DNA from 3 places in the Lysinibacillus sp. Y5S-8 genome. Region 3 is predicted to be linked to each of the others. Evidence: riboswitches for the same ligand, from Rfam matches in the RefSeq annotation. Region 3 holds a riboswitch; each other region holds the start of a gene.
What was found. Region 3 has a riboswitch for S-adenosylmethionine ahead of V6670_RS08500 (YezD family protein). Riboswitches for the same ligand answer to the same signal wherever they lie in the genome.
Positions count from the first base shown of each region.

Region 1: it holds a riboswitch for S-adenosylmethionine, as region 3 does, so the genes downstream of both, V6670_RS21460 (cyclase family protein) here and V6670_RS08500 (YezD family protein) in region 3, are expected to answer to the same signal.
Region 2: it holds a riboswitch for S-adenosylmethionine, as region 3 does, so the genes downstream of both, V6670_RS01855 (O-acetylhomoserine aminocarboxypropyltransferase/cysteine synthase family protein) here and V6670_RS08500 (YezD family protein) in region 3, are expected to answer to the same signal.

Region 1 is NZ_CP145889.1:4,382,726-4,386,006, forward strand. Features, by position in the region: gene V6670_RS21450 (helix-turn-helix domain-containing protein) at 1-708, shown strand, start outside; gene V6670_RS21455 (hypothetical protein) at 832-1,230, shown strand; SAM riboswitch class I at 1,326-1,432, shown strand; gene V6670_RS21460 (cyclase family protein) at 1,521-2,258, shown strand; gene V6670_RS21465 (DedA family protein) at 2,301-2,897, opposite strand; partial or broken gene V6670_RS21470 (Cof-type HAD-IIB family hydrolase) at 2,998-3,281, opposite strand, start outside.
Region 2 is NZ_CP145889.1:378,614-381,894, reverse strand. Features, by position in the region: gene V6670_RS01855 (O-acetylhomoserine aminocarboxypropyltransferase/cysteine synthase family protein) at 138-1,439, opposite strand; SAM riboswitch class I at 1,551-1,664, opposite strand; gene V6670_RS01850 (glycerol-3-phosphate acyltransferase) at 1,820-2,452, shown strand; gene V6670_RS01845 (DASS family sodium-coupled anion symporter) at 2,649-3,281, shown strand, end outside.
Region 3 is NZ_CP145889.1:1,802,934-1,806,214, reverse strand. Features, by position in the region: gene V6670_RS08510 (VOC family protein) at 1-328, opposite strand, end outside; gene V6670_RS08505 (flavin reductase family protein) at 487-972, shown strand; gene V6670_RS08500 (YezD family protein) at 1,056-1,211, opposite strand; SAM riboswitch class I at 1,281-1,377, opposite strand; gene V6670_RS08495 (phosphopantothenoylcysteine decarboxylase) at 1,588-2,262, opposite strand; gene V6670_RS08490 (LysR family transcriptional regulator) at 2,337-3,215, opposite strand.

The DNA of each region.
Region 1 (3,281 bases), 2.1 Mb from region 3:
CCAAAATGGGGAAAACAAGACTATTTAGGTCTACAAGAAGTGCCTGATATCGATGTACAAAATGGAGAAATGGATCGACTCCTTCACTATAAACCAACATTAATTATGCTAGATGCAGGTATAGAGCGATGGGAATCCTGTCATCATTTAAATGAAGTAGCTCCCATCTGTCATATCTCACATCCTGGAGAGAACTGGCAGTCTACTTTGTTTAAGATTGCTGATTTAACGGGAAAAACCTCCTTGATGCAAGATGTGATCCTACAATATGAGGATAAGGTACGGCAAGCAAAAGGAATTCTTAGTAAATCCGTTTATGGGCAAAGTGTGGCATTTCTCCGCATTTCAGCTATTGGCATTACTCTATATGCGGGTCCTGAATGTGGCTATACGGGGCCAATTTTATATCGTGACCTAGGTTTAATGCCACATCCACTTGTCTGGAGTATTCCGCACAATCAACGTAAAGCACCACTGACATTTGATCAATTGCTGCAATTAGATGCGGATCATTTATTTATTACTTTTGATAAACAACATTCCATTTACGAGAACGAGGAGCGTACGATTTTAAAAACTTCTATGTGGAAAAATCTAGCTGCAGTCAAAACCAACTGTGTATATGAAGTGGATTTTTTAACATGGATGAATTACGGTATACTGTCTCATAGTAAAAAAATTGATGATGTCTTACATGTTCTCGGCTAAAAGAGGAAGCTCACTTTGGCTTCCTTTTTAAATGATTAGGACAGACATTGCACTGCAAAATAACACCTAAAGACGTCTAGCTACATAAGATAAGATATCAGCTATAGGATAGGAGGAATTACATTGTATTACAATCCTTATCCGTACTTTGTTCATCCTTATCATTACCCAACGTCGCCACTTGCCCAGCAGCTTGCCGTTAGACCTATTCCTCAACATTTAGCAATGCCGAACACTAACCCCTTTCCACCTGTCGACACACATAAATTAAAAATTTCAGCTACACGGATAAAGGCGATAATGCAACAGGCTCAATTGCTTACGGATAAAATTGATAGCTCCCAACAATTTGCACATGATCTAATGAATGCTGCACAGCTTTCAAATAAAACAGAGGTTGATAAATTAATCACATCAACAGGCATTACGATGAAATTTGATGCAAATTATACACCAGACAATTTCAGAATACGTCTTATGGATAATGGTTGTTGTGGCATAACCATAAATTTAAGTTGGTAAAAAAATTTACCCTTATATCTCTATCGAACTTGTAAACTATAAAATTCTATGCTAAAGTGTTTTTATTATTATTTCTGAAAATTCTTATATCACTTTTCTTATCGAGAGAGACGGAGGGATTGGCCCGATGAAGTCTCAGCAACCAGCTCAACAGTATGGTGCTAATTCCAATTGGCAAAATTTTAAGCCTTAAAGATGAGAAGAAGAACTACCGTTGCTTATTTTGGAGTCCTCTTCTAAGGGGACTCTTTTTTATTTTCTACTAATTTTAACAGAAAGCAGTGAAATCAATGTCAAACCAACTTTTACAAGCATTACAATTATTAAAATCAAAACAATGGGTTGATTTAACACATACATTCGGCCCTAATTCCCCACATTTTTTTATGTTTGAAGATGCTAAATTTGAAACATTATTCTCTCATGATGACGGGTTCTTCGCACAACAATTCACGTTCCCAGGACAATATGGCACACATATCGACCCACCCATTCATTTTGTGCGAGACTCCCGCTATCTAGAAGAATTAGAACTAAAAGAACTAGTTCTTCCTCTTGTCGTCATTGATAAATCACGAGAAGCTGCTAGCAATCATGACTTCTCGCTAAGTGTGCAAGATATTTTTGATTTTGAAGCACAACATGGAGTAATTGAAGCAGGTACCTTTGTAGCGCTACGTACGGATTGGAGTAAGCGCTGGCCAGATAAAGAGGCATTTAGTAACCAAGATATGGATGGACATAACCATATACCAGGCTGGGGCTTAGAGGCTTTACAATTTTTATTGAAGGAACGTCAAATAAGTGCACTTGGCCATGAAACATTTGATACTGATTCAGCCGCTGATTTTCACAAAAATGGTAAGCTAGATGGCGAATACTTCGTGCTTGAACAAAACATCTATCAAATTGAGTTGATGACTAACTTGGACAAGCTACCTGCGAAGGGGGCAATTATCTTCAATATCGTCCCTAAGCCTGAAAAGGCATCTGGATTCCCTGTACGCTCATTTGCTATTTTGCCATAACACAAAGGTCTGTACGATTCATGTGTTGAATCATACAGACCTTTATTTTCGTATATTTCTTTTTTTGAATAGATAGTAAACGATGAGCATTACGAGGCCAAACAATAGGATGAGATAAATACTATAATGGGATAAATAATAACCAACAAACCGCCACTTCTCCCCAAGCATCCTCCCTAACGTTATAAATGTGAAAGTCCAGATAAATGCCCCTGTATAGGCAAAAAAAGCAAACTTTCTATATGGATAATTATTAATTGCCGCAATATAGGCTGTCAGATGCCGTACACCAGGTATAAAATAGCCTATTAATAATAAAGTTGGCCCAATTTTAGTAAACAGTTGTTTTGTAAAATCAATTTTTTGCTCCGTAATATGAATTTTGGGTCCATATTTCTGCAATAATGGTAAGCCAAAACGATAGCCGATATAGTAGCTTAAGGTAATACCGCCAACTGCACCAATCATTGCACTTACTAAAGCGGGAATGTGTTCAAGGCTTTCTATATAAACACTGTAGCCAACATATGTTAGAAAGACTTCATCAGGAAGTGGCAACCCAACAACGCCTCCAATTAGGATCACGATAATACCCAAATACCCGTAATGTTCAATTAGAGATTGCACATGATGTGCCATATAACATCCCACCCAAAATTTATTAAAACTCATTGATTAACAAGTTCCTTCAATATATCTAAGAGAACCTGAAGCATCGACTTTAAGACCTTCAGCAGCTTTATATCATTTGAAACTGCCGTAAAGCAAAGTCAATACCACCTTCAGTGGAACTCTTTGTAACAAAATTCGCAACCGCTTTTAGAGCTGCGCTACCATTTCCCATAGCAATACCTAGTCCTACATGCTCTAACATATCAATATCATTATTCCCATCTCCAAAAGCAATAGCATTCTCAGGACCAATGTTAAAATGGTCTAGTACCGCTTTAACAGCTATAGATTTGGCAACATCCTGCTGTAATACATTCACAATATAAGGATGCCATCGCTGCCAAAATATAT
Region 2 (3,281 bases), 1.4 Mb from region 3:
ATTATTTTTAAAAAAGTTCTGATAATTAATGGATTTTATATTGGGTTGATGTAGCAACGTTTGACGCAATGCCAAATGAGGCAATTCGAATGAGAAAATACGTAAACTGTACAACATCCTCTTTTGCGTTCTAAAACTTAAGCTTCTACAGTTTGTTCAGTTGTTGTGGCAAGCGTAATGGCTTGTTCTAAATCAGCAATAATATCCTCTACTGCCTCTAAACCGATGGATAAGCGAATGAGCGACTCAGTTACGCCAGCTTGAATTAATTCATCTGTTGATAATTGCTGATGTGTAGTAGATGCTGGGTGAATAATGAGCGATTTGGCATCCCCTACATTTGCTACATGTGAAAACAGCTTCACGCTATCAATTAGCTTTCGTCCAGCCTCACGTCCACCTTTAATGCCAAATGTAAGCACAGAACCGAAGCCATTTTTCAAGTATTTTTTCGCCAAATCATGTGTCGCAAAATCTTCTAGGCCATTATAGTTTACATACTCCACAGATGGGTGGTTTCGTAAATATTCAGCAACTGCCAACGCATTTTCATTGTGTTTAGGGATACGCAAATGAAGCGTTTCTAAACCTTGTAGTAAATTAAACGCTGCATCAGCACTTAATGTTGGACCGAAGTCACGTAACAACTGTACGCGTAGCTTCGTAGCAAAAGCAGCAGAAGCTGTATCAATTCCGTAACGTAATCCATGGTAAGAAGCATCTGGTTCCGTAAATCCAGGGAATCGTCCACTAGTCCAATCAAACTTACCAGCGTCTACAACAACCCCACCTAAAGTTGTACCATGACCACCTATCCATTTAGTTGCGGAGTGAACAACAATATCTGCACCGTATTCAATTGGTGTGGAACCATAAGGAGAAGCAAATGTACTATCGATGATTAATGGTAAACTGTTATCATGTGCAATCTTAGCTACTGCTTCAATATCTAAAACTTTTAAACTTGGATTACCATAAATTTCAGCGAAGACAGCTTTCGTTTTATCGGTAATCGCAGCCTTAAAATTCTCTGGGTTTGTTTCATCTACAAAAATTGTTTTAATGCCATACTTCGGTAATGTGTTAGCAAATAAATTATACGTACCGCCATATAAAGAACTTCCTGCTACTATTTCATCGCCTACTCCAGCTAGATTTAAAATGGAGAATGCGATAGCTGCTGCACCAGATGAAAGTGCTACTGCTGCTGTTCCACCTTCCAACAAGGCCACACGCTTTTCAAAAACATCCACTGTCGGATTTGTAATCCGTGTGTAAATGTTCCCCGCTTCCTCTAAGGCAAAAAGACGTTGCGCATGAGCAGTGTCCTTAAATACGAAAGCAGTTGAGCGATAGACAGGAACTGTTCTAGAGCCCGTCACTGGGTCTGGCTCTTGACCACCATGTAACAGCAATGTTTCTGGTTTAAAATTTGTCATTGTGTACCTCCAATTATTTTTTTACGATGGTACCGGAGATGAGGAGGATTTATGTGTAGAAAACAAAACCCTCTCCAGTTAAGAAGAGGGTTGCGGTTGCAAGTTTTCCTCCCCTTATCTGCCAGATCCAAGTAAGAATCTGTAGGAATTAGCACCTTAGTAAGTTCATCACTTACTGGTTGCTGGGCATCATAGGGCCTATCCCTCCGCCGCTCTTGATAAGAGTATAAGATTCAATTTCCATCGTTGTAACACAGTATAAACATAGAGTTTTTTTCTGTCAATATGTAAATTTTATTTTTTCCGAAACTTCTGTCAGCTCTTATACGTAATATGAACGCATACACTAATTTAGAAAAAAAATCGAAAGGAGTATTTTTATGGTAAAAGCCGTGATCATTTTTCTCTTAGTTGGATATTTAATTGGCTGTATTCACGGCTCTAAAGTGGCACAATTTTTATCAGGGGTTGATTTAAAAAAAGCTGGCCATGGCAATGCTGGTGCCTCTAATGCTACACTTTCCCTCGGCTGGAAATATGGCGTTTTAGTAGCCCTAATCGATATTGGCAAAGGCGTTGTAGCTATTATCGGTGCACACTTTTATTTAGCGGATGCTTCGCATTTAACCGAAGGAGAAATATGGCTCCTGACCTACATTATTGCTGCAGGGGTTATTTTGGGTCATAATTTCCCATTTTATATGGGTTTCAATGGTGGGAAAGGAACTGCCTCTATTATTGGAATTCTACTTGCTGTAGATTGGAAGATTGGTTTATTTGCACTTATTTTATTTGTCATTTTATCCTTTGCAACTAACTATTTAATTGTCGGTGTTCTAGAGTTTTATCTCGTTTTTTGTACTGCAACATATTTATGGATTCCTGGAATTGGCCCAACTATAATCGCTGTCCTTCTTTTTGGCATAGCTATTATCCTGCACATCGAAAATATCCAACGATTAGTGAAGGGCACAGAGCCTAAAGTAACGTCTGCATTCAAGAAAAAGAAATAATATTCCAATGGATATTTTTGTATTTTTTATGACCGTATATTTTCTCTTTATCTACTTATATCGCTGTAAAAAGCAGCTATTCTGCATACTTATTTTTTTACAATAAAATAGACAAGTTCTTATCTTAATAAAACATTTTACTAACCGATGTTATGGATAATAATCGTCATATTTATCGTAGAAAGGATGAGAAAATATGTCTTCACCCAATCAAACAGCTACGAAACGGAATTTAAAGCCACTATGGATTGGCTTGGCCTTTGCTTTACTAATCATCATTACTTTTTTACCTAATAACGGTGACTTACCAATCGCTGGACAACGAGCTTTAGCCATCTTAGCATTCGCAGTCATCCTATGGGTAACAGAGGCCGTGTCCTATCCCGTTAGCTCAGCCATGATCATTGCACTTGTAACTGTTCTACTAGGGCTCGCTCCATCAATGGACGATCCTGCTACAGAATTAGGAACTGCTGGCGCTTTAAAATTATCCTTAAGTGGATTTAGTAATTCCGCTGTCGCACTAGTAGCAGCAGCTCTTTTTTTAGCAGCAGCCATGCAAATTACCAACTTACATAAACGGCTTGCTCTCTGGATCCTTTCACTTGTAGGAACAAAAACAAAAGCTATCGTATTCGGCGCCATTTTAGTTTCTATAGCCCTCGCTTTTTTTGTTCCTTCTGCCACAGCACGTGCAGGCGCAGTCGTACCAATATTGCTAGGGATGGTCGCAGCATTTGGTTTACCACGCGATAGTCGACTCGCCGCTTTACTTGTTATTACTTCGGTACAAGCCGTTTCCATTTGGAATATCGGTATCAAGACAGCA
Region 3 (3,281 bases):
CGTCAAAGCCCATTGCACGCAATCGTTGACCCTCGTCTTCAATATTTTTGGTGCGCAAGGCAATTCGTGAAAATCCTTGGCGCTCACGATCACGTTTAAACGTATAATGTAGGGAATAAGGGTACAAAGCCGCTTGCTCAAATAAATCACGATCATAAATAGCGATTTGTTCAATATAGCTTAAGCCAAAATAGCTTAGCGTATTATAAGTCCCCCACATCGTGTGTTGACCACCGTTCACTGTACGGACATTTCGTTTATTGAAGAAAACCTTTATATTTTCTGGTGATTCTACTTGATGTACCAGATGATCAAAATATAAAGTCATGGCAATTCCCCTTTCTTTCCCCCATTAGCTTTACCTGGATGTTTAATTGATTTAAAATTTACTTAAGAAAAGGAGTTACTATATGGTATGAAAAAAAGTGCAATTTACCTACTAACTCCGTTAACTAATTTATTACTAACTATAAAGAGGTGATTTGAATGACAGATCAAGTAGCTGCTTTTAAATTGGCATTAGGTAACTATCCTACAGGTGTAACGGTTGTGACCGCATGTCATGAAACGAATCCAATTGGCTTAACAGTCAATTCTTTTGCATCTGTTTCCATTGACCCACTACTTATTTTATGGTCACTTGATAAAAAATCTCAGCTCCATTCTTACTTTATGGGTGCAGAAAAATTCGCTGTCAATATTTTAGCGAGTAATCAAGAGCATTTATGTACATTATTTGCAAGTAAAGTCCCGGATCGCTTTGCTCAAGCTAAATGGTCTACTTCTACTTTTGGGCTACCGATTTTACATGATACAGCAGCTATTTTACAATGTAAATCATTTCAGCAAATAGATGCAGGCGATCATACTATTTTTATTGGGCAAGTGCTAGACATTACAAATTCTCAAAAAGAACCCCTTCTCTATCATCGCCGTCATATCGGTCCAATTCCAAAAAGCTTTTATAGCTAATTTCCATAAAAAAAGAGCCACTTGTAAGCAATGGAAACCATGCTTATTGGTGGCCTTTTCACATCGTTCAACTGAAATGATCATTATTTCTTCTGTGGAAATCTCTGCTTTTCAAGCCTATTAATTTGCACAATCACACCATCTTGAATCGTAATATTCACTTCACCAAATTCAAGATTTTGAATTGCCTTAGCAATTGCCTCTAATTTTTTATCATCTACCTTTGCCGATTGAGCCATACGATACACCCCCTCTTTATTCTCCTAGTTGTACAAAAGAGGCCAACGCATCAAACCGATTGATAGCCCCTCCTATCTCTCAGGCACCATCTGTTGGATTTGGCACCTATCTTCTCGGTTGCCGAGGCTTCATGGGGCCAAGTCCCTCCACCTCTCTTGATAAGAGTACTGCGTTTCTTGAAAATAATTCTATAATTCTGTTATCCGAATGTCAATATAAAATATTAGAAAACCTAGCTGAATACTTTGTAATAGCATCCTCTCTGCTACAATTCACTCATAATCCTATCGTATTGTATGCTATGTCAGTCTATCTAACCACAATGGCAAAGAAAAAAACTGTGTAGAAGTATGACCTTCTCCACAGTTCATCACGTTATTCCCCATGCAAACATTCCATTAAAGTTTGTGCTGTCTGTTGCTTGCCCATCATCTTAATTGGTTGCCCCTCAGCAGGCACGATCCAATGAGGCTCATCCCCGCCATATAAAGACTGCGAGCTATTTGCAACCATAAATTGAGCATGCGCTGCTTCCATACGCAGTCTTGCACGAGCGAGTAAAAAATCCTCATCATTTGTAGCTTCTAGCTTAAAGCCCACTAACGTTACATTTGGTTGCCAGCCCTTGATTTGCCCTAATACTTTTGGTGCCTTTTTAAAATGGATAATAGGTGGTTCGTCAGAAGGCATTTTCCCCGCTTCCTCCATTAAATTACCGGATTGATCATAAACCTTGTCAATAACCCAATCGGAGCCAGCAGCAGCCATAATGACAATATCGACTTGTTGTAGCTGAACCGCATGACGTACCTTTTCTCCTAAATCCTCTATACCTTCAAATTTTACCAATGTCATTTTGTCGTGGTTTGCTGGAAGCTGTGCAAAGTAGCCATGCATATATATTACATTCGCACCCTTAGCCAATGCGGCCTCTGCTAAATAACAGCCCATTGTCCCTTTTGATAAATTCGTGTGCCCTCGTACACGATCCCATTTTTCAAGTGTTCCCCCACTTGTAATGAGTACGGTTTTGCCTTGTAATGTCCCCATACACTCACCTATTTTCTACAATATATACAAATTCTATTTTAACGTAATGTAAGGATGTGCTTCAATAGCCACAATCATAGCGTACTATTTTGCTCTTTTAACCAAGCACTTAATATTTCCGCAAATTTCTTAGTAACAGGGGAAGCGTGGTGCTTCATCGCAATTCCAATGGTACGGTAGCCTCCTTGCTTTAGCGGGATTGCTTTTAACGTTGCTGGTAAATGTTGAATGACCAATTGAGGCAAAATACTAATGCCTAAATGATGGGAAATCATTGAAAGAATCCCTACCTCCTCAGAAAGCTCAAAGCGAATATGGGGCTTTACATGATATTGCTCCAACAGTACCTTTACATCATTTGTCCCTTTATAGGAAGTCATGATAAAAGGCATATCTTCTAGGTCAACAATATCAATTTCTGTCTTATGAAATAAAGGGCTTTTATCTGAAACAATACATAATAAAGGGTCTTGTTGTAATTCCATAAATTGATATTGCTCTGATTTTTGACCATTCAAGAATCCTACCTCGACTTCCCCACTTAGCAGCCATTGTTCAATTTCGTAATAATCTCCCTCTCGTAACTCTACTTGTATCCCTGGAAATTGATGATCCATAATACGAACAATTTCTGGCATCCAATTCGAGGAAATACTTGAAATAACGCCAATTCGAACTTTCCCGCGTGTTACACCCAGTATATGGGCCGCTTCCTGCTGCAATAATTCCTGGGCATCCAGGACCTGACGCATCGCCCTTAGCATGGTCTGCCCCTCACTCGTCAGTGTTACACCTGCACGACTTCGATGAATGAGAGCAAAGCCAAATTCTTTTTCTAAACTAGACACGGCATGGCTCACAGCAGACTGTGTTAGTCCTAGTGCATCCGCTGCTTTTGTAAAGCTTGCTACCTCTGCCACCTTTGTTAAAATCTCATATTTAACTAAGCTCATTCGTCATCCCTCTATATACATGAATTTTTTTAATCCTATTCATTATAAACATTCGTTTTACTAATC